4 regions of the Lysinibacillus sp. NPDC093692 genome follow, and region 4 is predicted to be linked to each of the others. Evidence: riboswitches for the same ligand, from Rfam matches in the RefSeq annotation. Region 4 holds a riboswitch; each other region holds the start of a gene.

Region 1 (8,323 bases), on a different contig from region 4:
CTCCGCTGACCTTTCAGGTATTCGTTGGTTTTTACATACATATTTCCCTGGCGATGTAACCATCGAAATAAGTACAACTATTAATGAGGCACTTCAAAGTATCCAGCAATTCGAGCCTGAGGTGATACTACTAAATATTGACCTATTCTCGAATAATCGTTTAACAGCACTTTATCGCGTTTTACAAAAACATTCAGGAACTATTTTAGCGATGACGACAGAGCCATTGTTTAAAAATGCATTAAAAGCAATCGATTTACAGGTCGCACATCTCTTCGTTAAACCAATTGATTTAGAAGTATTAAAGCAAAAGCTCACCGCTATTTCCCTTCGGACACCAAAGGCAGAGGCAGTGTATCAAGAAGCTACAGATGAATCTTTTTACGATCAACTATTTTTAGATAGTAAAACTAGTACGCTAGAGACAAATATACATTTCACCATGATTGAGCCTGAGCATTCCGACATGTTTAACAAACTATACAACTGGCTTCAGCAAACTCCTATTTATTCTAGTATGAGGATTTATCCTTTATCAGAGAGAATCGTTTGCTTATTCCAAACAAATGATATAGAGAAAGATGTTCGTACACTAATCAAGGAATGGCGATTGACAAGTAATAGCTCTTTAAATATCGGTATTTACGATGGGGAACCTACAACAATGAAGAATATGTATACGTTAACGAAGCGTGCACTTCGTCAAAGTTTCTACGAAGGCTATGGGCATATTTTTTATACGAGTAAGCAGTTGAAGACACAGCCCTTCGATCCTTTACTAACACCCGAAGAGCAACAATTACTAATAAGTAGTTTAGAGGACGGGAATATTGAAGCTGTTAAAGCATTTTTATATCGACTATTTAATGAAGGAATTTATTACGAGCAGGATGACTTACGTATTCATCTAACAAGTGTTTTAGCACAAATTCGACGCTTTATGCTGAAGTATAAATTACACGAGAAAGCTGCAATTGAGCAAAATTATCGTCAGCTTTTTCATTTAATTATTGAGCATCCTATATTTTATACCATTCAAAATGGCATCATATCATTTACACAAAAACTGATTGAATTGGCCCGCGAGGCAAGAATGGAGAAACGAGCTGACTATGTAGAACTGGCCATAGAAATTATCGACCAACAGTTTCAGGAAAGCGGGTTATCTTTACCTTACGTTGCTCATAAATTAGGGATTAGTCCCAATTATTTAAGTACGATCTTTTCAAAGAAGCAAGGCTTGCCACTTAAACGCTACTTGCAGCAGGTACGAATTCATAATGCCACAAAAATGTTAGTAGAAACTGATTTTGCTATTAGTGAAATTGCCTATTTAAACGGTTTTGAAGATTCGAATTACTTCATTAAAATTTTTAAACAGCACATCGGCATTACGCCTAATCGTTATCGGAAAACGTGAAAAGGCATACCCGAATTTAATTTCCAACCGTGCACGAGAGGCAAATATGCTTTCAACGCGAAAGTGCAGTGGATGCTGGTCACGAAGGCGCTCTCATAGAAGGTGACGGTTTTTAGCCTTCGTTCCTCTATAGCTAATCTTAGGAAGTCTCCCAGCCTTCACTGTCATCAACTAATACTTACCATAACCCTAAAACACATTTTTTCAATTATCATTTTCCGTTTTCAATAAAAAAGAATTTACTTTAAAGCCTTTTAATTTCGACCTATCCCTTCTTCACAACTCAACTTTAATAATTCTCGAAAATGTTTCAAAAAGCTAGTTTTGTGGAAAAAGCTATTCATAAACGCTTTTAATCTAGCATATATTTATAGTTTGTATTTTAATATAAACATTCTTTAACGATAATAATTATAATTTACTAGCAATTCTAGTTTATATTTGTTATAGTTATTGATGAAGAGTTTGACTCACAATTTTTTCTTCAGGAGGTAAACTAATATGACAAACCAAAATGATCGTAGCCGTCGTTTTACAACAGCAGGTGGCGCTCCAGTAGTAAGCAACCACGATTCAATGTCAGCAGGTCCTCGTGGCCCTCTATTACTTCAGGATGTATGGCTAGTTGAAAAATTAGCAAACTTCAACCGTGAAGTTATTCCTGAACGTCGTATGCACGCTAAAGGTTCAGGTGCATTCGGTACTTTCACTGTAACGCATGATATTACTAAATATACAAAAGCAAAAATCTTCTCAGAAGTTGGGAAGAAAACAGAAATGTTTGCACGCTTCTCAACAGTTGCGGGTGAACGTGGTGCAGCGGATGCTGAGCGCGATATTCGTGGCTTTGCACTTAAGTTCTATACTGAAGAAGGTAACTGGGATTTAGTTGGTAACAACACACCTGTATTCTTCTTCCGTGATCCTTTACACTTTACAGACTTAAACCACGTGGTAAAACGTGATCCACGTACAAATATGAAGAACGCGAATTCAAACTGGGATTTCTGGACTTCATTACCAGAGGCACTTCACCAAGTAACAATCGTTATGTCTGATCGTGGTATTCCGTCAGGTTACCGCAATATGCATGGTTTCGGTTCTCACACTTATAGTTTTATTAATGCAGAAAATGAGCGCGTATGGGTTAAATTCCACTTCAGTACAGAGCAAGGCATTAAAAACTTAACTGGCGCTGAGGCTGCTGAAGTAATTAGTAACGACCGCGAATCTTCACAACGCGACCTATATGGGGCAATTGAAAATGGCGATTTCCCTAAATGGAAAATGTCTATTCAAGTAATGACAGAGGAACAAGCTCGCGAATTACCATATAACCCATTTGACTTAACAAAGGTATGGTATAAAAAAGACTTCCCATTAATTCCTGTAGGTGAATTTGAGTTAAACAAAAACTCGGACAACTACTTTGCTGAAGTTGAGCAAGCTGCATTTGCACCATCTAACATTGTCCCTGGTATTAGCTTCTCTCCAGATAAAATGTTACAGGCTCGTATCTTTGCTTATGCAGATGCACAACGCTACCGTTTAGGTGTAAACCATTACATGCTTCCTGTAAACGCACCAAAATGTCCATTCCGTTCATTCCACCGCGATGGTGCTATGCGCTTCGATGGCAACCTTGGTTCAACTTTAGGCTATGAACCAAATAGCTATGGTGAATGGGAACATAATTTAGACTATAAAGAGCCTGAATTACGTATTGACGGTAATGCTGGTATCCATGACTTCCGTGAAGATGATAACAACTACTTTGAGCAGCCAGGTAAATTATTCAACCTAATGACTGCCGAAGAGCAACAACGTCTATTCGAAAATACGGCTAATGATATGGCATCAGTTGAAGAATTCATCAAACGTCGTCATATTCTTCACTGTTATTTAGCTGACCCAGCATATGGTGAAGGTGTAGCAAAAGCTATGGGTCTTTCATTAGAAGGTATGGATCTTTCAAATCCATACGTAAAACAACCAACTAACGTTTAATTCTCCACATATTCCAACTATTATTGATATCCAAATCCAACTTTTTACTCCATGTGAAGGGCAACCTCACATGGAGTTTTTTTATCTTAAATGTGGGATCATCACATAATGAGTGGTTGATGCGTAGGTCATCCATTACTTTTGACGATGAACAAAAATAAGGCTTGTGCCTATATTGATAGACACAAGCCCGCTCTAATAATTATTGATAGATTTGACTGCCTGCCTTTTTAAATTCTTTCGCCTTCTCCTGCATACCTTTATGGATTGCTTCAGTTGTATTTAAGTCTTTTTCTTTTGCATAAGTACGAATATCCTGTGAGATTTTCATACTACAAAACTTAGGTCCACACATTGAACAGAAATGCGCCGTTTTTGCTCCTTCTGCTGGCAATGTTTCATCATGATATTCGACTGCACGCTCTGGATCTAGCGAAAGGTTGAATTGATCGCGCCAGCGGAATTCAAAGCGCGCCTTTGATAGTGCATCATCACGTTGCTGTGCCCCCGGGTGCCCTTTAGCTAAATCAGCCGCATGTGCAGCAATTTTGTACGTAATAACCCCTACACGAACATCATCACGATTTGGTAAGCCAAGATGTTCTTTAGGCGTTACATAACATAGCATTGCCGTACCATACCAACCAATCATCGCGGCTCCAATGGCTGATGTAATATGGTCATAGCCTGGAGCAATATCTGTCGTTAGCGGCCCTAACGTATAGAAAGGAGCTTCCTTACACACCTCTAACTGCTTGTCCATGTTTTCTTTAATAAGATGCATCGGCACATGCCCCGGTCCTTCTACCATCACCTGTACATCATGCTCCCAGGCAATTTGTGTTAATTCCCCTAGCGTTTCCAGCTCCGCAAATTGAGCCTCATCATTTGCATCTGCTATAGAACCAGGACGTAAACCATCACCTAAAGAGAAAGCAACATCATAGGTTTTCATAATTTCACAGATTTCTTCAAAATGAGTATATAAGAAGCTCTCTTGGTGGTGATATAAACACCATTGTGCCATAATCGAGCCTCCTCGAGACACTATGCCAGTTACACGATTAGCCGTTAATGGCACATAGCGTAGCAATACGCCTGCATGAATCGTGAAGTAATCTACACCTTGCTCTGCCTGTTCGATTAACGTATCACGATACACTTCCCACGTTAAATCCTCTGCCACACCATTTACTTTTTCGAGCGCTTGATAAATCGGCACCGTCCCTACTGGCACTGCGGCATTACGGATAATCCATTCACGCGTCGTATGAATATGTTTACCCGTGGATAAATCCATGATGTTATCAGCACCCCAGCGTGTAGCCCACGTCATTTTTTCTACTTCTTCTGCAATAGAGGATGTCACCGCTGAATTTCCAATATTGGCGTTAATTTTCACATGGAAGTTGCGTCCAATAATCATCGGCTCTGCCTCAGGGTGATTAATATTAGATGGCATAATTGCACGCCCCGCCGCGATCTCTGAGCGCACGAACTCAGGATCCATATTTTCGCGAATCGCTACAAATTCCATTTCTGGAGTAATAATTCCCTTTCGTGCATAGTGAAGCTGCGTTACATTTTTACCTTTCTTCGCACGTAAAGGCTTTCTAGATAAATCCGGAAAAACATTTTCATTCATCCGTGGATCATCAGCTTTGCGAAATCCATTATCTTCTGGCTTGATTGTACGACCTTCGTATTCTTCAACGTCACCTCGTTCTTTGATCCATGCACTACGTAAAGCTGGCAATCCTTTCGTAATGTCCACCTTATGTGCAGGATCAGTGTACGGGCCACTCGTATCATAAACACGCACTGGTGCATTTTCTTCCTCACCAAAGCTTCCTGTCGTCGGACTTAAAGCAATCTCACGCATTGGCACTAAAATATCTGGTCGAGAACCTTCTACGTAAACTTTTTTACTTCCTTCAAAATTTGACATAATCGTAATATTCTTTTCGCTAACTGTTGTCATAAACTACTTCGCTCCCTTTTACATTTATACAAGGACCGAATCTAGCTCACCCCAACAAAACGAAAGCCGAATCCAAAAAATTTTTGGATCCGGCTAAGAATGTAAAGGTATAGTTATTGCAAATAACATAGTGTGCAATAATGGTTAACTTTCCCACGCTGGTATGAGCCAGATCAGGTCCAAAGGGTCAAGAAACCTCTATGCGTTTCCCTCTCAGCCTGACTCATCAGACTCCCCTAGTTAATACTATTAAGTTTGATGCTAGTGTAGCAGATATTGCTAATAGATGGAAGCTTCATTTGATTATTTTTGGATTATCACCATAACGTGCAGTTGATTTTCGCTCCGGCTGGGCGCTTTCCTGGGGGCGTCCGATGAGCCGCTTCGCTTCGCTGCAGGGTCTCATCTGTGACGCTAATCCCCAAGGAGTCGCCCAGCCTCCACTCCAATCAACTTATATCTTGTTTTAACAAATATAAATCACTAGCTTTTAATTCAGAAAAAGAGCCCCTAACTCCTGAAAAGCTTTCCACCTTATCTTTTATACTATATGACACCCAACTGTTAGGTAAACAACAACTCCGCTACATAAATTACAATTGTCACTGTAATACAGCTCACAATCGTTGAAAATAAAACTGTTTGTGCAGCAGTTGCCGATTCTACGTCATATTCTAATGCCAGACTGGAACTATTTCGCGATGTCGGGAACGAACTAGCTATAAAAAGTGATTGTGCCACGACACCGTCAAGACCAAGCGCAAAAATGATAAGCAATGCAACGGCAGGCCCTATGATTAATCGTGTAAAACAACTAATGTATACCATCTTATTAAACATAGATTTTATTTCAAGTTGGGATAGCTGTGCCCCTAAAGTTATTAATGCCACAGCGATAAAGCCATCTGCCACATGGTCTATCGGAATTTTTACGAACTGTGGAATAGGGATATTAAAATAGTTCATAGTAACGCCGATAATAAGTGCATGAATAATAGGCATTTTGAGGAAATCTTTCAAAATTGACATGCCTGATTTTGTTGAAGAAATTAAATTGTACAAGCCGTAAGTATACGTCGTCATATTTTGAAATATAACGAGAATAACTTGAATCGCTACCCCAATCGGCTGAGTCACAAAAATCATTTGGGCAACTGGAATACCATAGTTGCCTGAATTAATGAGGACAACGCTATTTTTAAACACCGCAGCCTCTGTTTTTACTAAACCGAGCCCCTTTGCTAGAAAGTGACTAAGGACCATTTGGCTTCCGATAAAGAGTAGAATAAAAAGCGCAACTTCCCCAAGCACAGACAATTCTATACTCGTTTCATATAAATTCACAAAAACAGCTGCTGGCATAAAGCAATATGTAATAAGTTGAGATAGCGCCTTTAAATTAAATCGAAATTTCCTTTGTAAAACTGCGCCAAGTACTAGAAGCACTAAAATCGGAGCGACAATTTGAAAGAAAATCATACCGAGATACACCATAGTGTTGTCCCCCTTTCCTCTCCTATAGTAGTGCTGTTTGTAAACTCGGTCAATGTACTTCAGCGTTCACTCATCCTGTCTTTTTCATCATGTTCAAACAATAGCAAAGAGCTCTTGGAAGGATGATTTACCCTTTCAAACTACGAGTTATTAAAATAATAGAAGAAAAAAGGCCTATTATTTCATTAAATTAATATAGTAAAATAACCCATTCGCGCACTAAACTTAAGAAATGTATGATATATTATCCATTAAATACAATGATTGGAGCGACAAAGATGAAGAATAAAGTATTTTCTACTTTTATGGCTACCGCTATTACAGCAACCTTAATTGTGCCTGTATCAACTGCGAATGCCACTTCTAATGATGTATCTTTAAACCACTCAGTTCAAATCGACGGGCAAGTAGCTGCAGCCAAAACAAAGGGACAAAATGTTACTATTACCAGCATCGCTAATGATAAAGTACGTACATCCAATGGCCAATTTAAAATCAGTAAGTCATTGAAGCCCCTCTTAAACACATCCAATAATGCTGCATTGGCGAATGCTGAAGCAACTATTGTCGTAAAGAACGGTGAAATTACAAGTATTACTTCACTAACACTAACTAAAGGTGGAACAAAAAATAAAGCGTTAGATCTTGATGGCGGCGACGCGCAAATTGCTGGAAGCCTAACTGTAAATGCGGATTATGTAAAAGTTCAAAATGTCACTATTGAAGATGAGCTTATTGTAACTAATCGTGTGAAGAAGGCCATTACAATTGATGACGTTGCTATTGGGGATACAATTATTTTTAGACCTTTATTGACTAAAAATAATAATTGGTTAAATGTTTCTCTAAAAGATATTAAATCTCCAAACATTAACCTAAAACGCACTAAAGTGAGTGTGACTTCTGACAAAACTATTTCGAAAGTCGACATAGTTGGTAAAGTTACTGCATTTGAAGTAACGGCCAATGTTGATAAACTAACTATCGATGTTGAGAAAGATTTCACCCTTTACGGAAAAGGTACAATTGAGCAAGTGGTTGTCAAACAGGGGGCAAAGGTGGCATTAAATTCAGGGCATCTCATTAACAAAGTACAGGTGGATGATAAAAAAGCCTCTGTGACATTACCTGTTTTAAATAAAACGGAGCTTAGTAATTTAGTAGCTTCACCTCCATACGTTGCAGTATCTGTTTATGGATATGACATTTCAGTAACTGAAAAATGGACAACGCAGGCTGAACGTACAACATTCGAATCAGCCGTGAGCAGCGCAAGAGCAGTAGTTAATAATTCTTACGCTTCACAGGAACAAGTAAACAATGCGATTACACAGTACAAAAATGCATTAAACGTTTATCGAACTGTGCAAAAAAATGGAACAAAATATGTTTATGGTGATAAGTCTTCACTACAATCGATG
Region 2 (8,323 bases), on a different contig from region 4:
GCGTGCACGTGAGCAAGTAGCAGATATTTTGCATACAGAAGCAAAAAATGTGCTATTTACATCAGGTGGTACTGAATCCAATAACACGGCTATATTTGGTTTAGCACGTAGCAACACACATAAAGGAAATCATATTTTAACAACTGAAATTGAACATCCATCTGTCCTAGAATCTGTGAAGCAGCTTGAGCAAGACGGTTTTGATGTGGAATACTTGCAAGTAGATGAAAACGGAGTTATTTCTTTAGAGGAGCTTCGCGCAAAAGTGCGGAAGGATACCATTTTAGTAAGTATGATGCATGTAAATAATGAAATGGGCGCGATTCAACCAATTTTTGAAGCTGCAAAAATTATTCATGAATCGAGTCGTGCAGCTTTTCACGTAGACGCTATACAAAGCTTCGGGAAGTTACCGATATCATTTAACGATGACGAGGGTCCAGACTGTATTTCAATTTCTGGTCATAAAATTCATGGCTTTAAAGGTTCAGGTGTACTCGCATTCCGTAAAAAAATGAAATGGCAACCGTATGCACTTGGCGGAGGGCAGGAATTTGGTTTGCGTAGCGGAACAGTAGCTGTACCGCAAGCTGTAGCCTTATCAAAAGCAGCTCGAATAGCGATAGAGACGATGAATGACCGTGCAAAAAAATATCGTCAATGGTATGAAGAAATATGCACTCAATTACGTGGATATGGAGATGAAGTGCATATTTTATCAACACCAAAAGGAGCTGCGCATATTTTATCTTTTAGTATTCGCGACTTAAAAGGTGAAGTCATTATCAATGCATTGCAAAAACGTAATGTAATTGTATCGACATCGAGCGCATGTTCATCGAAACAGACAAAAACAAGTCATGTTGTTGAAGCTCTAAATATCGATGAGCATTTTAAAAATGGTGTTATTCGTATAAGTTTTGGCGCACATGTAACAAATGAAGATATTGTAAAGTTTAAACAAGTATTAGATGAAGTATTGACGGAACTAAAAGGAGAATTTTAAAAATGATTTGGAAAGAAATTTTAATTCGATATGGAGAGCTTTCTACAAAAGGTCGCAACAAGATGGATTTTATTCGTCGTTTACGAGAGAACATTCGTCATGCGTTTGCGGATTTAGGACATTTACACATTCGCACAGAGCGTGATCGAATGTTTATAGCCATTCAAGATGAAGCACAAATGGACGTACTATTAAAAGGTTTACCTAAAATTTTTGGTATTCAATCATTTAGTCCTGTGGCTGCATGTGAAAAAGATATCGAAGCCATGAAAAAACTAGCCATAACAATTATGGATACATTTAAAAATGAGCAGCTTACATTTAAAGTAGAAGTAAAGCGCACAGATAAAACATTCCCGTTAGAATCACATGCCATTCAACGCGAAATTGGTGGTCATGTATTACCACAATATCAAAATTTATCAGTAAAGGTGAAGAAGCCTGATATCGAACTTCGCGTAGAGGTGCGTCATGATGCAACATATATGATGGCGCAAGTTATTCCGGGTGCAGGTGGAATGCCTGTAGGCTCGAATGGTAAATCTTTATTAATGCTTTCAGGTGGTATCGATAGCCCAGTTGCCGGTTATTTAATGATGAAACGAGGAGTGCGCTTAGAAGCGATTCACTTCTTTAGCCCACCATACACAAGCCAAAACTCATTGGAAAAAGTAAAGGTACTTGCTAATGAATTAACGAAATTCGGAGCGAGTATACGTTTACACGTTATTCCTTTCACTGAAATTCAAGTTCTTATTAAAGAAAAAGTACCATCTAATGTATCGATGACAACTACTCGTCGTATGATGCTAAAAGTTGCTGACAAAGTACGTGAAGACATTGGTGCACTAGCTATAGTTACAGGTGAAAGTCTTGGGCAAGTAGCGAGTCAAACTCTTGAAAGCCTTACAGCTATTAATGCAGTAACGAACACACCGATTTTACGTCCATTAATCTCATCAGATAAATTAGAAATTATCGATATTGCTGAGAAAATTGGCACATACGAAACGTCTATTCAGCCATTTGAAGACTGCTGTACAATTTTTACTCCTGCAAGTCCAAAAACAAAGCCAAAGCTTGAAAAGGTTGAGCATTACGAAAGCTTCTCGGATTTTGATGAACTCATCGAACGAGCAGTGAAAAACCGTGAAGTTTACATTTTCCCGAAAAAAGAACAAGATGCCGATAAATTTGCGGATCTTTTATAGAAGAACCTTGCGAATTCATAAGAGCCGACTCAAAAGTACATTTTGAGTCGGCTTTTTTAGTCCATTTCCTTCTGAGGTACAATTTACCTGAAATATTTTTGTATTAAAAATCTAAAATCGCACATTCTATATTCACAAGGAGGTGAGAAACACATGGCAAACAACAATAACCGCAGTTCAAATCAACTTGCTGTACCTGGTGTAGAGCGCGCACTTGATCAAATGAAATACGAAATTGCACAAGAATTTGGTGTTCAATTAGGAGCTGACGCTTCAGCTCGTGCTAACGGTTCCGTTGGCGGTGAAATCACTAAACGTCTTGTACAAATGGCAGAATCTCAATTAAAAGGTATGCCGAACAACCAATAATTGCTTAATTAGCAATTATTAAAATTAAAACCAGTGACCGTAAAAGGCACTGGTTTTAGTTTGTTTAAAATGTTTATTTTTTATCCCGTATTAACGGGCAGTAATTTAAAAACCCGATTGAAAGACGCCCCCTGATTAAAAGTTTCAATTTATCCTACAAATGCTTTAAATGTAGAGACTGTATTCGAAATATCTTCACTTTCGCAAATTGCGGAAATAACTGCTATTCCATCTGCACCTGCTTTAAATACCGTATGTGTATTCGAGCAGTTTATGCCTCCAATTGCAACGATAGGCAGCTCTGGGTATTGTCCGCGAACTTGCTGTAAAAATTCAGTGCCACTAGGCGGTTTGGCGTCACTTTTAGAAGTAGTTGAAAAAATTGGACCAATTCCTACATAGTCAGCACCATATTGTAAAGCAGTTATTAATTCCGCTTGAGAATGAACAGAAACACCTAGTATCATGTTGCCAATTTTTTTACGTACCATTGACACAGGAAAATCTTCTTGGCCAATATGAACACCATCTGCTCTAAGTTTTATAGCTAGCTCTACATCATCATTAATAATAAACGGAACATGATACTGTTGACAGAGCTTTTGACATTTACGAGCAAAATTTTCATAGGCTCGTCCAGTAAGGGTATTTGGCCCTTTTTCACGGTATTGAAACATAGTAATTCCGGATTGGAGAGCTTTTTCTAATACAATTATTGGCTCCTGATTGAAAACATTACCTGTACCCATAATAAAATATAGCTGTAAATCGTCACGTTTCATGTATGATCACCTCGCAGGAATCCTTATACTGTTGATAAGCAAAATGATTTGTTGGACCATGGCCATTCCCAATAGATAAATCATGAGTTATTGCTAATTGAATAAATTTTTTAGCTTCCTCAATTGCCTTTTCTATAGGTAGCCCAAGGCCAAGAAAAGCAGTTAATGCAGCGGAAAATGTACAGCCTGTACCATGCGTGTTTGCTGTTGCAATACGAGTAGATTGCATAGAAAATGATCCACCATCTTGAAAAAATACATAATCAGTAGCATGACATATATCCTCTAAATGACCGCCTTTCATAACGACGCATTGAACACCTGTCTGTAATAAAATCTGGGCTACTTCTTTAATATCTGCTATAGAATTAATTTTTCTTCCAGAAAGGGTTTCGGCCTCAGGAATGTTAGGTGTTACAATTGTTGCTAAAGGTAGCAAATAATTTCGTAATGCCTCAATTGCTTCTTGCTGTAATAAGCTCTCGCCACCTTTTGCAATCATAACAGGATCTACAATAAGTGGAATATTTACTTCGGCTAAAATATGTGCAATTGATTGGATGATTTCGGAGGAAAACAACATTCCTGTTTTAATAGCACTAATTGAAAAATCCTCGATTAGCGCTTTCAGTTGTTTTTCAACAAAGCTCACTTCAATTGGTAAAACATCTGATACACCCAAAGTATTCTGGGCCGTTAAAGCTGTAATGACAGACGTTCCAAATACTTTTAATTCCTGGAATGTTTTTAAATCAGCTTGTATACCTGCACCGCCGCCACTATCTGAACCGGCAATTGTCGTTACAATATGCATTATTCTTCACCTTCCTTTGAAAGGCGATGTAGTTCATTCAATACAGCTATTTGAAAATCGCCAATGAATCGAGTAGAAGAAGCGGCTTTTTCTGCTAATTTTTTATAAAGTGATAATGTTTCTAGTAATTGGTCAAATGGTTGATCTCCTGCGGTGATAGAGGCACAACATATTGCACTCAATAAGCAGCCTGTTCCAGTAACTTCTGTCATTTGCGAATTTCCACCTGTAACCCATTGCTGAAGTTTGCCGTCAGTAATAAAATCCTTTTCACCGGTCACAATAACAATACAATTGTATTGCTGAGCTATTTTTTGTGCCTCCATTTCTAAAGAAATTGAACCACTACCACTATCTACGCCTTTTTGTTGCCAGTCTACATTGGCAATTGCTGCAAGCTCTCCGATATTGCATCGAATCGCCGCAAATTTTATTTTCTCCAATAATTGCTGTACCGTTTGTTTCCGGTAAGTCGTTGCACCGGCTGCAACAGGATCTAAAACAACCGGAATGCCAAGAATATTTGCTTTTTTCCCTGCAAGTAACATGGATTCTTTCATTCGCTCATTAAGGGTCCCAATATTGATCAATAAGCCTGAGGCGATTGTGACCATTTCTTCAACCTCATGACCGTCATCAGCCATGACTGGAGAAGCGCCTATTGCTAATAAGCCATTTGCTTGGAAATTAGCAACCACATAATTCGTTATGCAATGAATAAGTGGATTTTGTTTACGGATCGTTTGGAAAATCAATTTAAGTCCTCCTCGTTGGATGGACGTAAGCGTGCAAAAAAGGCCCTTTTTCGTGCAAAAAACACGTAAAAGAGCCTTTCATCAGTAAGTCGATGTGAATTGCTCCCTACGTCAGTATTAACTAACAGGTTCAAAGGGTCAGGTTTTACCTTCTCAACTCTTAATGAGTCCCCCTGCAATCATGCTTTTAGTTGACCAAAATGTACCATATTATTCATTCGCGTTCAATAGGGAGTTTTTTATTTTCATTCAGCAACTCTGTACGAAAGCGACGATTACGCCAATTTGAAATGAATAGAAGCAATACGTGACTGATGCCATATAGCGGAGCATGATAGTTGTCACGACTTTAATAAATTAGAGTGAATTCAATTGAAAATGATAAAAATTGAGTTTTATAATGGGCGTAACAAAAGGGGGCAATTGCCATGAAAAGAGAAGATTTAATCGCACCAGAATGGTATAACATTTCAGAAGAAATTGAAAAATATGCACAGGATCCTACGAAAAATGCATTATTAGTTTATAGCGAAGACGAGGAAATTCAGTACTTAACATATACAACTTTACTTGAAAAGGCGAATCAGGCAGCACATGTATTTACCTCCCAAGGTTTAAAAAAAGGCGATGTTATTTTAGTCATGGTACCGAGATCAGTGGAAGCATATATCGTGTATATTGCAGCTTTGAAGGCAGGTTTAACTATTATACCTAGTTCAGAAATGCTGAGAACTAAAGATATTGAATATCGAATCAATCATGCCGATGCAAAAGGAGTTGTTGCATTTGAGCCTTATATTGAACAATTTGATAATGTGGAAAATTTACAAGCAATAAAGCAATTTGTCATTGGTCATGCACATGAACCTTGGCAACCGTTGCTTGAAAGAATGCATAGCCAACCAACATCTTATATAAGCTCTACTCCAACTAAGAGTACAGACATTGCATTTTTAGCATATACAAGTGGTACAACAGGCAATCCAAAGGCAGCGGTGCATACACATAGCTGGGGTTACGCACACTTGCGAACTACTGCACCAAATTGGTTAGGTGTTCAAGAGGGTGACATTGTTTGGGGAACAGCAGCTCCAGGCTGGCAAAAATGGATTTGGAGTCCGTTCCTCGCTACTTTAGGAAGTGGTGCAACAGCATTTGTTTACAAAGGTCACTTTGATGCGGCAACTTACTTTAGACTGATTGAAAAATTCAATATTAATATTCTGTGTTGCGCACCAACCGAATATCGATTTATGGCGAGTCTTGAAAATTTACAAGATTTTAATGTAAGTACAATACGTCAGGCTGTGTCAGCGGGTGAACCTTTAAATAGTGAAGTGATAAAAGTATTTTCCGAAGTTTATAATTTACAAGTACGAGATGGCTATGGACAAACAGAGAATACATTACTTGTTGGTACAATGGTAGGGATGGAGTCTAGAATGGGATCAATGGGCAAACCTACTCCGGGTAATACTGTTGAAATTATAAATGATCTTGGAAATCCTGTTGCGGTTGGGGAAATTGGAGATATTGCTGTACACTGTGAAACGCCCGCGTTATTTAAAAAATATTTAAACGATCCAGAACGGACAAATTTACAATTTAGAGGCGATTGGTATATTACCGGAGATCGTGCATACAAAGATAATGATGGTTATTTTTGGTTTGAAGGACGCGGGGATGATGTCATTATTTCGTCTGGGTATACGATTGGACCATTTGAGGTAGAAGATGCATTGTTGAAGCATCCTGCAGTGAAAGAAACTGCCGTTGTTGCAAGTCCAGATGAGATTCGTGGAAATCTCGTGAAGGCGTTTGTTGTGCTCTGTGAAGGAGAAGTTGGTAATGAAACACTTATAAAAAAACTACAAAGCCATGTAAAAACTTTAACAGCCCCATATAAATACCCTCGTAAGATTGAGTTTGTTACTGAGCTGCCAAAGACCTCATCAGGCAAAATTCGTCGTGTCGAATTACGAGAGCAAGAAAAAATCCATTTTATCAAGCATCATTAATTTCCTAGGAAATAATGTCGAAAATCAAAGTTCCTGCTTTTTTATAATATTAGGTAATGTATTATAGGTTGAATAAGTTAAAGTTTTTGCAAAGTGTTGGAGATCAACTTCGTATTAGGGTGATAAGCCATATTATTTGGGGGAGACATCATTAGTTAGTTGGAAAATCAACCCTACATTATTTTAATGAACTTGGAAAAAGGTGCAACCTTAAGTAAACATGGCTGAATAGGTGCGAAAAGATTTTTCAAAAATATTTTTGATAAGCTGTCTCAGTTGCAATTAATTCCCTCCATTTAGTAATATTAAGTACATATGATGATTAGGAGGCGTTTATATGGCACAAGTAACATTTAAAAATGGTCAAGTAACACTTGTAGGGAACGAAGTAAAGGTTGGAGATCAAGCACCAGATTTCTCTATATTAGCGAATGACCTATCACCTGTTACATTAAAAGATTCAGAGGGGAAAATTCGTTTATTTAGCGTGGTACCATCATTGGATACTGGTGTATGCGATGCACAAACACGTCGTTTTAATGAAGCAGCAGCTGGCTTAGGTGATAATGTAGTAATCTATACAGTATCTGTTGACCTTCCATTCGCTCAAAAACGTTGGTGTGGTGCAGCAGGTATTGATGCTGTTCAAACAGTTTCAGATCACCGTGACCTGTCATTTGGTGAAGCATATGGTGTCTATATTCAAGAGTTACGTCTTCTAACACGCGCAGTATTTGTTGTGGATGCAAATGACAAAGTGACATATGTGGAATATGTTCCTGAAGCAACAGACCATCCAAACTATGAAGCGGCAATTGCAGCTGTCAAAGCACTAGCATAATTTATTGATTTTAGGCTAAGATATTACTAGACAAAGGGGCTGTGACAAGTTTTTGTCACGGCTCTTTTCTGCGTGAAAGGAAGTTGTGTATGGAAAACATCGAGAAGTTGTTTGGTATGCTAAATGAACATGCTGAAAAGATAGAAAAAGAACATAATATTACATTGCTAGAGGGTATTCTAGATGGCTTAGAGGCATGGCTAGGTGGGGAAGTTGATTTTTCACAAGAAGGTGCTACGAAGGAAGATGTGCGCAAAGCGATTCAAATTGCTGTTTTAAAGGGAATGCGAAAAGGCTCTCAGCCGAATCATCAGATGACACCAGATACTCTTGGGTTATTAGTTGGTTATTTTGTGGAGCAACTATTTGCAGATCGTCTAAAAACCGAAAAAATTTCGATTTTAGATCCAGCAGTAGGTACAGGGAATTTACTCCTAACAGTTATGAACTTATTAGACGAGAAAATAGAGGCAACAGGTGTAGAGGTTGATGAACTGCTTATTCGTATAGCTGCTGCTACAGCTGAT
Region 3 (8,323 bases), on a different contig from region 4:
TTTTATTTTACAGCAATTTAAGCTAGCTATAGATGAAGAGAAACCAGATGTTATCGTTATAGCAGGTGATTTATATGACCGTTCGATGCCTCCGATTGAGGCAGTGAATTTACTAAATGATATTTTGGCGGAAATTGTGCTTGATAAGAAAATTCCTGTGTTAGCAGTTGCCGGGAATCACGATAGTGCAGGTCGATTAAACTTTGGCAGTAGTTTAATGAGTGATAGTGGATTACATATTAAAGGCCAGTTTACGAAAGACCATGCACCGATCGTTTTACATGATGAATATGGTGAAGTACATTTTCATCTCGTACCTTATGCAGAGCCAGCGTCAGTACGGACGATTTTAGAGGATGATTCCATTCGTTCTCATCAAGAGGCGATGGAAAAAATTATTGAATATATTGGGCAAAGTTTAGATTCTACAAAACGTAATGTTTTTGTGGGACATGCCTTTGTGACGAAGTATGGAGAAGAAGAAGCAAATACGAGTGAATCAGAGCGACCTTTATCAATAGGGGGCTCGGATTGCATAAATGCGGCATTGTTTAAGCCTTTTCATTACACTGCACTTGGACATTTGCATAAAGCGCATTTTGTGTTGAATGAAACGATTCGATATGCCGGTTCTCCATTGAAGTATTCATTATCAGAGCACCTACATGAGAAGGGCTTTTTAATAGTTGAGCTAGATGAACAGGGAGAAATAACAGTTACGAAGCGAAAGCTTATACCGAGACGAGATTTACGAGTGGTAGAGGGGATACTGGATGATTTATTGCAATTACCACCAAGTGATGATTATGTATTTGTACGTTTAACAGATACTACGCCAGTAACTTCGCCGATGGAACGTATTCGTACAGTGTTTCCTCATGCGATGCATGTTGAGCGTAAAACAATACGCCAAGAAGTAGCACAAGAAATTCAAGCGGTTGAGACAGAGAAGATAGAAGACATCGATTTATTCCGATCATTTTTTACAGATATAATAGGTATACAGCCAGATCAAGATACAGAGCGTCTATTTACAGAGATGCTGCAAGAATTATTAGATGAGGAGCGAGAAACAGTAAAATGAAGCCTTTAAAGTTAACGATTACTGCATTCGGTCCATATAAAAATACAGAGGTTATTGATTTTCAACAGCTAGGTGAACATCGTCTATTTGCGATATCTGGAAAAACAGGTGCGGGGAAAACGACGATTTTTGATGCTATATGCTATGCACTTTACGGATCGGGTAGTGGTGAAGACCGTCAAGATACGGCAATGTTACGAAGCGGGTTTGCAGATGATGATGTGTATACTGCTGTGGAACTTGTTTTTGAAATGCATGATAGAGTGTATCAAATAGTACGTCAGCCAGGTCATATTAAAGAAAAGAACAAAAGTGTTACTGGTAAGAAAATAGAGCTGGCTGAAATCAAAGGAGACACACTTGATTATAGTATTGTAGAAAAACAGCAAACACTTGAGGTAGATAAAAAGCTACAGGAAATAATAGGCCTGACAAAGGATCAATTTAGTCAAATTGTTATGCTGCCACAAGGTGAATTTCGCAAACTATTAACTTCAGATTCTACGAATAAAGAAGTTATTTTGCGCAAGATTTTTAAAACAGACCGTTTTGGTGCTATGACAAAAAGACTTGATGCGAAACGAAAAGAAACAGAAAGTGATTTACTGCGCGCGAAGCAATTAAAAGAGCATCTTCTTGGCCAAATTGCGGGGGCTTTGCCACAGCGCACGTCATCTCTATTTACTTGCATTACTAATAATACCGAAAATATGCATCAGCTAAAGAAGGCTCTGGAAGAAGAGCAGACCTACTATACTGAATGTATACAATTGGAACAGCAGCGTTATAAAGTAGCTTATGCGCATCATCAAAAAGAGCAAGAGTTTTATAGTATGGCGAAAACATTGAATGAGCAATTTGATGAGCAAACGAATCGCCAGAACCGTTTGCAAGCATTGCTACAAGAGCAAGGTGTATATAGCGCAAAAGAACGTGAAATTGCATTAGCAGAAAAAGCAGAACGTCTTGTTATACTTGAGCAACAATGCGTCGATTTACGTGCTGAGCAAAATCGTAAAGAACAATCCTGTCAACAAGCAGTGACAGAGCAACAAAACGCAGAAGCTCAGTTAAAAATAGCGCAAGAAAGATTTAATGTTGAAGAGGCGAAGGAACCTGAACGCCAACACGTTTTACAACGGGAGTTACAGCTCCAAGCATTATTACCAACTTTCGAGGCGTATGAGAATAATCTTCAGCAACTGCAAATAGCTGAACAATATGTTACAACAGCCAAACTAGCAGTAGACGATAATCGTAAAATTGTAGAAACAGGACAAATGCAAGTTCAGCATCTAGCAACAACAATTGAACAATATGAAAAACAACTTGAGCCATATGAAGGTTTTTTAGAACAGTTACCGAAGCTAAAAGAGCAAGTATCATACTTAGCGCAAGTTGAAAAATACACTAGAGCAGTAGAAATGGCAGAGCAGGATGTAGCCATGACTAATGTTCACTATCAAGAAAGTAAGAAAGCTCTTCAAAAGTTGGAGCAGCAATGGATTGCGAGTCAGGCAAGTATTTTAGCACAGCAGCTTAAGGATGGAGAGGCTTGCCCAGTGTGCGGTAGTACAACACATCTCGAAACACATCGTGAGCAATTAGAGATGATCGAATTAGCACAGGTGGAAGTTTTGCGAGTAAAGGCTACTAATGCTGAGCGCAAGTTTTTAGAGAAAGAAGCTTTATTGAATTCTTCAAAGCATCTTCTGCAAGAGGCATTAGAACAGTTAGAGTTGAATGAGGTTGATCAATCGAACCAAGCACAAATTGTAGCTTCCTTACAAAATATAGAGCAACAAATTACTATCTTAAAAGTAGTAAGCAATCAATTGTCTGATGTACGCATGCAACAAAAGGATCATCGTGCACGAATGGAGCAGCTACAAGAAAAGCAATTAAAGCTAGAGCAATATTTAGCTGAAAAGACGAAGGAATTGACTAAACAACAAGTAGTTGTGGAAGAGCAGCAAAAACATATTCCAGAAAATCTTACGACGCTATATGCAATGAAACAGGAAATTGCTCATATAGGTTCTCAAAAGGTTGCCTTACAAACTGCGTGGACTATTAGCCAACAAAGTTTGCAAGCTGCCAAGGAAGCAGCAAACAATGCTAGAATGACCGTCGAAATAGCGAAACAGGCTTTTGAGGAGCTAAAGCTGAAAATGGATGAAAAGCGCGAACAATTTTCAGTAAGTATGAAGGAAGCCGGCTTTGAAAGCTATGAAGAATTTGCTACTGGGAAGCGTAGCGTGTTGCAAATAGAAGCTTTACGGAAGGCATGCAGTGATTATGCTATGCAAATCCACACTTTACAGGTGCAAATTACTGAGGGAGCGAAGCACCTTAAAGGACAAGAGAAACAAGATTTAACGGCAATGGAAGAAAAGTTAGAGATGCTTCGTGTAACCTATGAGGAAGCCTTTAAAGTATTGCAGCAGATGGAAGGATTTGCGAAAGCTTGCACAGACTTTATCGAAAAAGTAGAGGAAGCGGAGCTGGAAATACGCTTACTTGAAAAAGAAGCGGGACGAGTAAAGGAACTTTATGCAATGTTAAATGGGCAAAATGTGAAAAAGCTGTCCTTTGAGCGTTATATTCAAATCAATTATTTAGATAAAATTACAGAGGCAGCAAATGTCCGGCTTTATCATTTATCCAACGGTCAATTTGAGCTACGACGTTCAGATCGTTTAGAAAAGCATGCTAAGCAAAGTGGACTTGGGCTAGATGTGTATGATGCCTATACAGACCAATTACGTGATGTAAAAACATTATCAGGGGGAGAAAAGTTTAATGCTTCTTTAAGTCTTGCCCTTGGGATGGCAGATGTCATTCAAAGCTTTCAAGGTAATATCCGTATTGAAACAATGTTTATTGATGAGGGCTTTGGTTCTCTTGATGAAGAGGCATTAAATAAGGCGATTGATACGCTTATTGATTTACAAGATTCTGGACGCATGATTGGCGTCATTTCGCACGTTGCAGAGTTAAAAGCTACAATGCCTGCAGTGTTGCACGTTGAAAAAACAATGAATGGTCACAGTCAAACATATTTTGAAGTGAAATAAAAAAGAGGCGTATTTCCGATGTGTGGAAATACGCCTTTTTATTACTTTTTATTTACGTTAGGATATGTTCCTTTTTTTGCAGCGATTACTTTTTTTACAATTGGAATAACGATTGGTGCTAATTTTACGGCGGTTTTGACAACTTTAGATACTTTCAAAAAATAACAGCTCCTTTTAGTACTCTCTGTTCAAGGTTGAAATGAAACTTATCGGATAACGCGAACTGCTTGAATAATATTCCAAATGACAATTCCGATTGAAACAAGAATGTAAATCAAAAATGAAACTAACCAAATGATAAGAAAAGAACTACTACCTGAATCTGGTTCAAAAGTGTTGAATGATAAAGTTGAGAAAATAAAGACTGCAAAAAATATTATTCCAAATACGACTGGGATTAAATGTGATATTAATGCTCGAAGAGAATGACTCTTTACGTCGTTATCTTTTGAAACAAAGTAAACGACTAATGGCACAATAAAGGGTGCAAAAAAGATACTGAGATAACTAAAGGCAGATAAAATTTTTTGGTTCTCCATAGTTGTACCTCCTTTTTAAATATTTACGCATGAAAAACAGTAAAGTTTCAAAAAAAATTAATGTGGAAGAGGTTGTAATCGTTACAGTGTTTGCGTACAATGAGGTTGTTCAACTAAATTAAGATGTAACGACCACAAGGGGAGCTGATGATGTCAGCTGAGACTGGGCACGTAATGCCTTAACTCTTTGAACCTGTAAGTTAACGCTTGCGTAGGGATGTGGATAGAAACCGACACTTTTACGATGTGAGGCTCTGTCCTGGCATCGTTTTTTTATCTTTATTGATGCTAGATAGGGACATATTTGCCAACTGATTTCTATTCCTGCTCTTGTATCCTACATCGGAACAAAGGAGAGAATAATTATGGACAATAAAAAACTATTAATGCTTGTGGAAATTGCGATATTCGCAGCGATTGGCCTTGTGCTTGATCAGGTTTCCTTTAAAGTATGGGCACAAGGAGGCTCTGTTAGTCTCGTAATGGTGCCAATAATGTTAATAGCATTTCGCTGGGGCCTTATTCCAGGCATGGTAACGGGTTTACTTATTGGTGTTATGCAAACAATGTTTGGTGCCTATATTATACATTGGCTTCAAGGAACACTTGATTATGGTGTTGCCTTTACGGTAGTAGGCTTAGCGGCCGTAGTGCGTGGGCCAGTGCTTGAGGCAGCAAAAGATTTAAATAAAAAGAAAATGGCGCTTTATATTATTGTAGGAACGGTATTAGCGGGCTTTTTACGTTATGCAGCACATACCATTGGAGGCGCTGTATTTTTCGCAGAGTATGCTGGCAATCAAAATGCATGGGTTTATTCAATCATCTATAATGGAACATATATGCTACCAGCAACGATTTTAACAGCGATTGTCGGTGTTTTGTTATTTACGGCAGCACCTCAATTAATGCAACGAAAATCATAATGATTATGCCCTTCACATGAGTGAAGGGTTTTTATTTTTAGGCTGTTAAAGATTGTTGCTATCAAAACATAAAGACAGATTAAATTTAGATACTGTGCAGTAATCAAGTTTCCCTTCCTAAGCAATTTCTCCATAGCTTTCAGTTATGACAAAAATTGCATTATTGAATAATCAATGGTAAAAATAGTTGAATGATGGTATATTATATAAATCTTTTGCCGATTTTATGAAGGGGGAGTGCGTTAATGAATAAAACACTTGAAAATTTACAAAAAGAAATTATATTTGAAGCAAAAAAAGGATACCCCATTTTGCTTTCTGGCGCCGTTGTCTTTTTAATTTTCGCCTTTATGCCCTTAGTTTTCCCAATAGAAGCTATACGTTTAATTTGGATATTTGGCTTAGGTGTCATCTTTCCTATTGGGATTGTCATTAGTAAAATTCTGGGTGTTAATTTACTCTCTACTGACAACCCTTTAGGTACTTTAAGTGGAATAGTAGCAGCTCCTCAAGCTTTTTATATACCTGTATTTATAATTGTGTATATGAAAATACCTGAATACCTGCCCTTCACAATTGGCCTACTAGCAGGCTCTCATTTTCTGCCTTACATATGGATTTATAAAAGCAAAGCATATTTATTTGTTACTTTAGGAATCTGTCTTTCTGCTCTAATTTTAGGTGGCTTCTTTGTTGGTCAAGCTTTCACTCTAGTACCTTTAGCAATGTCTATTGTTTATGGAGTTGGTGCTCTTTTAATTCTAAGAGAACTCAAAGTCAGTCATGTTTAAGCACCTATTGTCAGTTGAATAACAGTAAACCACTGAATCTTTTTAAAAAGCATCTGAATAAAGGTGCTTTTTGTCTTTTCTAGTGCTGCAACTGTGAAATAGTTAGATTCAGTTAGCGGAAAATAAAAAAGCAGAGTTAAGCGAAGCGCCAGCAACAAAGCGCCCAGCCGGAACGGAAATCAATCTCACGTTATGGAGATAAGCCTGTTTTCAGCACTTTATAATTTAAGATGGCATATAATATTTAAAGCGTTTAGCGTTTTAAGCATAGAAAGTTATGTTATATTAAATAGTAGATATTAGATGAAAGGGACGTTAAAAATGATTGTAAAAACGCAAGAAGAAATTGAAGCCTTTAAAAAAATCGGCCGTATTTGTGCTGAAATTCGTGAAGCAATGAAGGCTGCTACAAAACCAGGTGTAACAACACTAGAACTAGATGAAATTGCAGGCCGTATGTTTGCTGAGGCCGGAGCAGTTTCTGGACCTAAAGGGGAGTATGATTTCCCAGGATACACATGTATTAGTGTTAATGAGGAAGTCGCACATGGTATTCCAGGTGAACGTGTGATTAAAGAAGGAGATATCGTCAATATAGATGTATCTGGTTCATTAAACGGCTATTTTGCTGATACAGGCATTTCATTTGTAGTTGGTGAAGGTTATGAGGATAAAGAAAAGTTGTGTCGCGTAGCCAAAAGTGCTTTTGATCGTGCGATGACAAAAGTAAAAGCTGGATCAAAATTAAACCAAATCGGAAAAGCTGTTGAGCGTGAAGCATATGCTAATGATTTAACAGTGATTATGAACCTAACAGGACATGGTTTAGGTCGTTCTTTACATGATGAGCCAAACCATATTTTAAACTATTATGATGCATGGGATTCTACAATTATGAAAGAGGGTATGGTTCTTGCAGTTGAGCCATTTATCTCAGCGAAAGCGGAGCATATTGTGGAGTCTGGTGATGGCTGGACATTCGTTACGCCAGACAAATCATTAGTTGCTCAAATCGAGCATTCAATTATCGTTACAAAAGACAAACCAATTATTTTAACTTCACTTGATGAACAATAAAAAAGCTAAAATCCTGCTACCAATTTATTTTTGGTGGGCAGGATTTTTTTTAATAAATAATATACCGACAAGTAGCACCCCACATAAAAACAAGGCTGCCGTTGACACAAGTAGCTCATCAAAACCATTATGTAATACGACCCCTATATAGGACCAGATAAATACACTTGGATAGATAATATCAAAATAATGGAATCGAATATGTAGTGCTATTGCAACCCCAAGTGTCAGTAAAATAACTGCCCACAATGGATCACTAAGTCCAAAACCATTCCATTGGTAGGATGTTAGCGTGAAGCTTACATTTGTCATCAGGCTGAATGTAACCCATGCGAAGTAAATCGAGAAGGGTAAACGACCTGTAAGTGAGTTATTGCTGAAAGGGTACGTTTTGTACAACTTTGATAAATACAGTACTAAAATAAACGTACTGACGATTGACATGATAAATAATTCGTGATGCCAAACAACAATTGCTAGCGCCTGCATGATACATATGCTACTAAAGAGAACAGTCTGTTTAATAGTTGTCTTTTTTAGATTCATGACTAACCAATAACCAAGTAACATGTAAACCACAATCCAAATCACATAACTAACATTAAAAGGTGCAAATATTACTGGAAAACGATTTGAAATCTCTAAGGAAGATTGACCGTTTATTTTCATGAAATAGGATGAAAAGGTTAGGATAAGTGAGACAATGTAAGTGATTGTCATCAAAAAAAATCGAGGCATGTTTTCCTCTCCCTTCGTGTTAAATTGTATAGGGAAAAGACAAATAAGTATAGGACTGTAACGTACTATTTTCATTATAACGGAAATTTCC
Region 4 (8,323 bases):
TTTAGGTGGCCTTGGTTCTGCATTTGTGGCACCTCCTATTATGGCTTTTGTGGCAGACGTCACAACGTATGAGGAACGAGGAAAAGGTATGGGTATGCTAGGAGCAGCAATGTCCTTTGGCTTTATGATTGGTCCAGGTATCGGTGGATTCCTTTCAAAAGTTAGTTTGCATTTCCCATTTTATACAGCTGGATGTGCAGCTATTTTAGCAGCGATTTTATCGTTCTTTTTATTGCCTGGTGCAAAACCAAACACAGCACAAAAAGCGCAGAGGCAGGATAATCTTGCAAAGCAAATGGCGCGTTCAGTCCGAATGCCTTATTTTGTCATGCTTATTATCATGCTAGTATTCTCATTCGGGATTGCTAACTTCCAAACAACATTATCATTATTTGTGACAGATAAGTTTAATTACACACCTACTGATATCGCCATTATATTAGTTGTGGGAGGCGCTTTTGGTGTTGTTGTTCAAATGTTTGTGATTACACCACTGTTTAATCGCTTCGGCGAAATGAAAGTAGTGTTAGTCAATTTATTTATTGCATCCGTGTCAATATTCTTAATACTATTCGTATCTGGCTTTGCTCTTATTTTAGTGGTAGCGACAATCTTCTCTACAGCTACGACATTGATTCGTCCAGCAGTCAACACGTTGATTTCCAAGCTTGCTGAAAATGAACAGGGCTTTGCAGCTGGTCTGAACAATGCGTATATGAGTCTTGGTAATATGATTGGTCCAGCTTTAGCAGGTATTTTATTCGATTGGAATATGAACAGTCCTTATATTTTCGGGGCTATTATTTTAATGGCATGCTTCTTCCTTGCCCTTATTTGGACAATGAAAAAAGCCCCTCACCTTATGCATCCTGATACAAAATAGTCTGAAAAGTGATTGACTATTTTTACTAGCATGACCGCAACGATTAGATAACTCGTTGGACAATAGGAAAATTTTATTCACTTGCTGTATAGAGAAAGATTATTCATAAGAAGTTACCAACATAAAACTTGAGAAGTTGCAGACTGACAGTCATAATGTGCAACTATAGATAACACAAAACACCCGGTATTTAGCGCCTCGTGCGAAATACCGGGTGTTCATGCTTTATTCAAAAAAGAGCAGATGATATTTTCATTTCTGACCCTATTCTTTCTGTAACTTTTGAACGGTCTCCTTTGCGTCAACGGCAATGTCCGTTATGATGCCATCCACACCTAACGTATAGAGGTGTTCAACGCTCTTCACATCATTCACGGTCCAAACATAAATCGGCTTGCCAATTATTTTCGCTGAACTAATCAATCGTGGACGGGCGAAAGACTCTTCAACAACGAAGAAATCCGCGTCGAACTGATTAAGCGAAGCGAATGTAGCGAATATGACATACCCGACTGTTAAATCTGGTGCGGCCTTCTTCACTTTCTTTACGAGCTCATAGTCTAAGCTCTGGAGAATAATCTGTTGTTCTGCCTTATGTCTACGAATCGTATCCACTAAGATAGGGACAAAATTCTTTTCATGTCCATGTGTTTTGAGTTCCACATTAAGCTTGATTTTACCTTTCGTACGCTCCAACACCTCATCAAGAGATGGGACATTGTCTTGGAACTTGCCTACGCGCAGCGAAATTTGTTGAAGTTCGGCAAGGGAAAGATCAAAAACATTCACATTTTTGCCGGACAATCGTCTCAAATTCTCATCATGGATGACCGCAAGCTTGCCATCTTTCGTCTGCAGAATATCGAGCTCGATATAATCAGCACCTGTGCGAATGGCGCCTTCGAAGGCACCCATTGTATTCTCTATGCCTGAAGTGGTGTCGCCCCGATGAGCCATAATGATGAACTTTTCATTGGTTTCTCCCCAATCAGTCAACAGGGCAGTTGCTCCCCAGCCTATAACAATAAGAATGAACAGTCCGAATGTAGTCAGCATTGAACGATAACGTCGCATGAGCGAACGCTGCATATCGCGTCCTTTCCAGACAGTAGCATCGACTCCATCGGTATCAATGTTCACATGGTCATGGCCTTGATAGCGTACATAGAGCAAGGTGATGATGGTAATGAACATTGGAGTCATAATTAGTGTTGCGATATACAAACCAAGGCTTAGCATGACGCCAATGGTAGTCATTAATCTGGACTCACCATCCCCACTAGGAAGGAGAAGCACGATTAGGATGATTAAACAGATAAGTAGAATAAACAGAAACAGGAAGATTACTACCCATTCAAACACAGCTCTAACTAATGACCACTTACTACGCCAGAACAATCGCTTGCTCTCGCGAACAGCGTTCCAGAATCGATACTTGCCTTCCAATACCATAATCGGCAGAGCATAGATACAGATTAAGTTCAATGCCAAGATGAGCAGTCCGACGATAACAAGAGCGATAGTTCCGAAGGTTGTCTTCATCAGCTCGCCCGTAATAAAGTTTGGAACTGTCATATTAGGTAAAAGTGTTCCGCCGATGTTGGCATCAAGTAGCGGGAACAGGAGCAATAAATAGAGAGCAAGTCCGAAAACCCCGATGCGCCATAAGCCTGGTAAGCTAGAGATTGCCTTGAACAATACAGGGCGGATTCGTGGGCGCTTCTCCTGAATCCCGTAGTACGCAATATAGAAGAGAACCGTGAACTCTGTGTAAATGAGCATTATCGCAATTGGCACCATTACTAGTACACTAAGTAAGCCATATTTGCTGAACAAGAAGCGCAGAAGGTCATGATTGGCGGCTGCTTCGAAGCCCCCTACAGCCAGTAATTTGTTGAAAATTATGGATAACAACGGGATAAATACACTTATCGTTAGCAGTTTGTATATCAATTCAAATAAAAGAAAAGGACGGTACGCATACTTCCACACCTTTAAAATATCCCTCGTCATTTGAAATGGCATGAGTCTTAAACGATTCGTATTGGTTTGTTTGGTATTCATGGTTTTGGTTTTCCTTTAGTTAGTTTCGCGGTATATATTCCATTATATACCTACACATTTCCTCCAACAAGACTGCATAGTGGAGTGTAATAAGCTGAAAAATATTTTTGACCATGCACACGGAATGGAGAGAATCAATACATAAAAAGGCGGCAAATTATTGATCGCGCTTCAACTTTAGTTCTTCACTTGAAGGATTCCTCCCTATTTCTTTAGCGACGACACTTGTAGACCATCCATTGAGTATGTAGGAGTTCTAGCTCTGTTCTTTCGAGTGTGCTAAAATGTTAGTAACTATGATTGATTCCTCCTGTTAAACTCCTTGTATATCGAGGGAAACAGGCTGTCTTGACTACGTTATTATTAGAAAAATTAAGAGTTAAAATCATTACCACTAGGGGAGTCTTTTAAAGGCTGAGACGTATATTGTCATATACGGACCCTTTGAACCTGATCTAGTTCACACTAGCGGAGGGAAGTGGCGACACTTGCTTTTTACTATTTTAAATGCAAGGCCGCTTCCTAATGCTTATAGGGAGCGGCTTTTTTCTGGTTTATTAGCAATTCAATAAATACAAAATAGGAGTGGAAATTATGTCAATTCGAAAATTAACAATCATGGCCTTATTAGTAGCAATTGCCGTAGCAGGTTCTACCTTCGTTTCAATACCGACAGGAATTGCGCGTGCCTACCCTGTACAGCATGCCATTAATGTTATTGGCGCGATTATTCTTGGACCAGTGCCTACTGTTATGATCGCCTTTATCACAGCTATTATTCGTATTTTAACAGGTACAGGCTCATTATTAGCTATACCTGGCAGTGTCATTGGTGCTTTATGCGCCGCCCTTGCCTATAAATACAGCGACAAACAATGGCTCGCAGGTGTCGGTGAAATGTTTGGGACAGGTATTATTGCCTCACTCATTGCAGTGCCCTACGCACATTTATTAATGGGGACTTCTGTAGCTGCTTTATTTTTCATGCCAGCCTTTTTAACTTCAAGTACTATTGGTGCTGTATTAGGCATTGTCGTTGCTAGCAATTTGCGCAAGACAGTATTTGTAACTAACCTTAATACTCTTCTTAAATAAAGATTTAGGCAAATTTAAAAACGTTATTTTCTTAAGGGGAATTAAGAAAGTAACGTTTTTTGTCCAACCAAATTCACCCATACTTCAACGGTAATCCCATTTCATGAGCAATTAATAAAAAGTCCTTTTTGCTTATTTCAAAATGACCAAATCTGAATTTATAGCCATATTTCGATTTATCTTCTACAAATTCTAAAAAATCTAAGACTCTTTTTATTGGTACAGCTTTTGCATCTTTATAAAAGTCTATATCTCTTCGGAAAGGAATAAAATTTTCCGCCATTTGTAACTCGTATATTCGGTCGTCCTTTATCCTTCCAATTGCGGTAAATGCTCTTACAGGTTCATTACCATCTAGACTTTTTTTAGGAGAATAATAAATGATCCAATCTCCTTTTTGCATTCGTTTCAAAGGTCTTTCTTTGCCATGACATAACTGGCCGAACCCTCCCTTAACCCCTTTTTGTACATGATTAAGAGATACTACGCCAATCCAGTATTTCGTGTCTCTTTCAGGCGTAGGAAGAGGATTTTTATTAGGATATACTGACATAGCTTCCTTCTCCTTTTATTTCGGGATCATTGTAAATGATTTAATTTTTTCATTTTCAAGAATCAACTTTTCTTCCAAAATCACTGGGTTTGGCAAACCATCCCAAGTAGTCGAAATGATAGCTCTAGCTTCTATATCATCGCCTTCAATATTGTGGATCGTTAATTTAAAGCCTGTCGGCATAGATGACATGTAAAAGTTCTGTATTTCTTTTTTTCCTTTAAAAGTTTGACCTTTAAAATTTTTCAATTCCCCATGATTTGCATACATGTCAGATAAGTCGTGCCCCTCTACTTGCGCTCTTCTTAAATACTCCTTCATAACCTCTACTGCCTTCATATCTCAATCACCCTTTCCTTTTTTATTTATAAGGTTTTAATCCCTATGAACGATTTTCATATACTTTTTTCATAATGTTTTTTAATTGCTCTTTTTCTTCCCATGAGAGTACGTTTAAAACTTCATTCTCAGAAATCGTAAGGGTCTTCATTAATTTTTCTGCCAAATTTTCACCCTGTTCGGTAAGGCATATTAAATTTTCCCTTCTATTTTCTGGATTTTTTTCTCTATAAACATACTTTCTTTCTTCTAGACCATCGATAAAAAAGCGGACACTATTTTTATCTAACTTTAAAATCTGCCCTATTTGAATTTGGCTAAGTTTTTGGTCTTTTACAGCCATCATGATCCCGACTTCTCTAGATTTCATGTGAAATTTTTCGCTAATATATTGCTCGAGATTTTCCTCTAAAGCCTCCGCTAATTTAAAACTTAGAAAACCAAATGAATTCATTATATTGGTCATTTTTGAACCTCCAAATCGATAGTGCTTTTTAATGATAGTAATATTTTATTACTATCATCCATCATTACATTTATACACTTTATTTACAAGATAAATCAGCGGTTAGTGGATGTCGATAAAAATTATAAGTTGGGTGCTAAACCGCTAAAGTTTATCGATAAAATTCAAATGTTGGGCGATAAATTGCTAAAGTTTATCGACAAAGTGTAAATGTTGGGCGATAATCCCTGACAGCATAAGTCAAACGACAAAAAAACGATGGCTCATTGCTGTAAAGCGATGCACCATCGTTTTCTATGTTAATGTCGTTTTTTCATGCCCTTTAATAGCTGGGCAACATTTGTGTCCTCTGCCTGTATAGGTTTTTCCTCTATACGCTGTTCTTTTTCCTTCGGTCTTGTTAGGAAGCCCCAACCAAAGCGGCGAATAGTAATATCAATGAAGAATAGTAGCATCCCTGCTAATAAAAGCCATGTCGCGATATTTTGGCGTTCCGCTCCTTTTTTAGTAAATTCACGGAATACTTCGCTCGGTTCTTTCAAAACAGAGCCGCCTGTTTGCTTTGTTAGTTCTTTGACTAGCTTATCGTTCACCGGACGTAATTCATATTCAGCACTATAAGGTACACTTAAGCCAGCCTGGTAAATAGCTTGTTCTTCATCGGCAATACGGAAGAAGATGAGTCCTGGTTCTGCTTGTACGACTGCTCGAACTTGTGATGCTGAAATTGTCTCAAGCTGTGTTTCAAATTCTTCACCCGCTTCATTGACAGCAACAATATCTAAAAATGCCGCTTCATTTGTTGGGTCAGTAATGACAAATGAGCCGTCTGATTCTAAACGTACATCGTAGGCAACATCGTTATAACTTGGTAGCATTTTTGAAATAAGCGTTTGCCAAAATGCACCCCAATTTTGCCATCTTGCCCAGTCTCCCGTCCATTTTCCTGTCGAATCAGACGTAAAGGCATAAGTTTTGCCAAGGCCATATTGCCATTCTGCAAGTACGGGATCTTCCTTCTCACTTTCTGCGATAACAGTGGCCCCCTGCTTTGCTGTCGTACCTATATAAGCATTCATTTTAGGTACCCCATTTGTAAATAGCGTATTCCAGCCAGATGCATTAAATATCGTTGGGTAAAATGGGTTATCTTCAATATATGTGCGTGAAATCATAGCAGTTTCACGAGATAAAATAGAGGGAATCGCCTGCTCATCAACAACATCGTAAAAACGCCCACTCCCCATCTCACTGAGTGCTTCAAGTAAGTTAGCATCTGCATCTTGACCAATTGCAACTGTTGATAGTGTCGTGCCATTTTCTTTTCCTTGTGCAATTAGGTCTTCATAGTTACCCGACTGTGACTGTCCATCTGTTAATAAAATAATATGCTTACGCTGCAGCTTTAAATTTGCTAGATTTTCATAGGCTTTAGCAAGTGAACCATATATTTCAGTACCCCCGCCTGGCGTTACAGATAAAATCGTATCTACAGCTTCTTCCTTATTGCCAACTGGCCCAGTCTCAATAATTTCCCAAGGTCGGTCATCAAAGGCAATAAACCCAAGCGTATCCTCATCTCGTAGCATTTCAACGGAACGAGCGGCAGCCTCCTTAGCAAGCTCTAGCTTTGCTCCAGACATACTTCCAGAACGGTCAAGTACGATTGCTAGCCCTAATGATGGTAATTGCTCCTTACCTTTAATCTCCATTTCAACAGGTAGTAAAGTTTCAATTGGTGTTTTAAAATAACCGCCTAAGCCAAAGCTATTTTCGCCACCGACCATTGTAAAACCGACACCAAAATTTTTCACCGCTTGCTCAATGACAGTCATTTTTGCCTCGCCTACTAAATGGCCTGGCACATTATCAAAAATGATTGCATTGTATTGTAAATAACTAGAAAGCTCATTTGGTAAACTTTTAGCATCTACCACATCATAGGAAATGGGTTGATTGCCAAGTGCTGCTGCGATTGGTGATGGTGTTTCATAGCCATTAACAATTAGTAAATGTGGTTCACTTTGCACCATCGTGACGCTCGTTAATTTATTATTTTCTAAAATCGCATCTTGATCGACCTGCACGAGTGCTTCATATTTTACAAGCCCTTCAGCCGTTGCTGTATGTTTATACGTAAAAATATTTGAACCTTCTGCAAGCTCCACTGTCTCACGATGGATGAGCTGATCATTTTCGTATAATAAGAGCTCACCTCGTTCTGCTACAGTTGCATTTATTTCAGTGACTAGCTGCTGCTGTTCACCTGCATAAGCAACTTGTGGTGTTACAAAGCTTTTCAGAGATACATCCTTAGCAACAGGTTTGTTAAATGTCACTACATCAACACTACTATTCGATCCTTTAAACTTTGATGCAAATTCTAAGGCATTTCCTTTTGTTTCATTGCCATCCGTTAAGAGCACAAGCCTCGTTGCTTTTTTCGGATCTACAATACCTGAAGCGAGCTGTAGACTCTGTTCGATATTTGTTTGATCTGTTGCTTTTATAGTTGTAAACTTCGGTACTTCCTTTAAAGAGTTCGATAACATAGCTTCCGTTTGTAATGTCGATGAAAACGAATAAATTCCGGCAAGTTGTTCATCTTTTTTCGACTGTAAACTTTCCGCTATAAAATTGACCATCTCATCATCTGTACCATTCATTGAAGCAGAACGGTCAACTAAAAATAATACTTGTTCTTCTTTTACGGGCAATAAAATATAGGGACCAGCTAGTGCAAAAACTAAGCAGCATATTGCTACTATACGGATACCTAGAACGACGATATGACTTTTTTTAAGTCGCTGACGCTCACGCCAATAGGTCCATCCAAAATACACGAGTAACGGAAGTAAAAGCAACAATGTTAATGGCATATCAATTCGTAAATCCACGACGTCGTTGCACCTCCCACTCTACA

The links. A riboswitch is a leader RNA that binds a small molecule or an ion and turns the genes downstream of it on or off. The one in region 4 is predicted to bind thiamine pyrophosphate.
Region 1: another riboswitch for thiamine pyrophosphate. It lies ahead of thiC (phosphomethylpyrimidine synthase ThiC); the one in region 4 lies ahead of thiW (energy coupling factor transporter S component ThiW).
Region 2: another riboswitch for thiamine pyrophosphate. It lies ahead of thiM (hydroxyethylthiazole kinase); the one in region 4 lies ahead of thiW (energy coupling factor transporter S component ThiW).
Region 3: another riboswitch for thiamine pyrophosphate. It lies ahead of thiT (energy-coupled thiamine transporter ThiT); the one in region 4 lies ahead of thiW (energy coupling factor transporter S component ThiW).

Annotation. Positions count from the first base shown of each region.
Region 1 is NZ_JBNNUW010000021.1:12,981-21,303, forward strand. It holds gene ACQKN4_RS19240 (helix-turn-helix domain-containing protein) at 1-1,420, shown strand, start outside; gene ACQKN4_RS19245 (catalase) at 1,922-3,427, shown strand; gene thiC (phosphomethylpyrimidine synthase ThiC) at 3,630-5,408, opposite strand; TPP riboswitch at 5,542-5,656, opposite strand; gene ACQKN4_RS19255 (AEC family transporter) at 5,973-6,902, opposite strand; gene ACQKN4_RS19260 (S-layer protein) at 7,181-8,323, shown strand, end outside.
Region 2 is NZ_JBNNUW010000005.1:128,157-136,479, reverse strand. It holds gene ACQKN4_RS07695 (cysteine desulfurase family protein) at 1-1,006, shown strand, start outside; gene thiI (tRNA uracil 4-sulfurtransferase ThiI) at 1,009-2,217, shown strand; gene ACQKN4_RS07685 (alpha/beta-type small acid-soluble spore protein) at 2,371-2,586, shown strand; gene thiE (thiamine phosphate synthase) at 2,736-3,368, opposite strand; gene thiD (bifunctional hydroxymethylpyrimidine kinase/phosphomethylpyrimidine kinase) at 3,358-4,182, opposite strand; gene thiM (hydroxyethylthiazole kinase) at 4,182-4,937, opposite strand; TPP riboswitch at 5,024-5,122, opposite strand; gene mbcS (acyl-CoA synthetase MbcS) at 5,366-6,955, shown strand; gene tpx (thiol peroxidase) at 7,293-7,796, shown strand; gene ACQKN4_RS07655 (class I SAM-dependent methyltransferase) at 7,886-8,323, shown strand, end outside.
Region 3 is NZ_JBNNUW010000016.1:69,725-78,047, forward strand. It holds gene ACQKN4_RS16740 (exonuclease SbcCD subunit D) at 1-1,084, shown strand, start outside; gene ACQKN4_RS16745 (AAA family ATPase) at 1,081-4,161, shown strand; gene ACQKN4_RS16750 (DUF4870 domain-containing protein) at 4,368-4,700, opposite strand; TPP riboswitch at 4,828-4,935, shown strand; gene thiT (energy-coupled thiamine transporter ThiT) at 5,066-5,626, shown strand; gene ACQKN4_RS16760 (DUF7010 family protein) at 5,872-6,417, shown strand; gene map (type I methionyl aminopeptidase) at 6,739-7,494, shown strand; gene ACQKN4_RS16770 (hypothetical protein) at 7,519-8,232, opposite strand.
Region 4 is NZ_JBNNUW010000001.1:448,181-456,503, reverse strand. It holds gene ACQKN4_RS02000 (MFS transporter) at 1-883, shown strand, start outside; gene ACQKN4_RS01995 (glycerophosphoryl diester phosphodiesterase membrane domain-containing protein) at 1,148-2,947, opposite strand; TPP riboswitch at 3,334-3,441, shown strand; gene thiW (energy coupling factor transporter S component ThiW) at 3,542-4,042, shown strand; gene ACQKN4_RS01985 (EVE domain-containing protein) at 4,116-4,595, opposite strand; gene ACQKN4_RS01980 (ketosteroid isomerase family protein) at 4,611-4,934, opposite strand; gene ACQKN4_RS01975 (MarR family winged helix-turn-helix transcriptional regulator) at 4,978-5,400, opposite strand; gene ACQKN4_RS01970 (VWA domain-containing protein) at 5,700-8,297, opposite strand; gene ACQKN4_RS01965 (vWA domain-containing protein) at 8,281-8,323, opposite strand, start outside.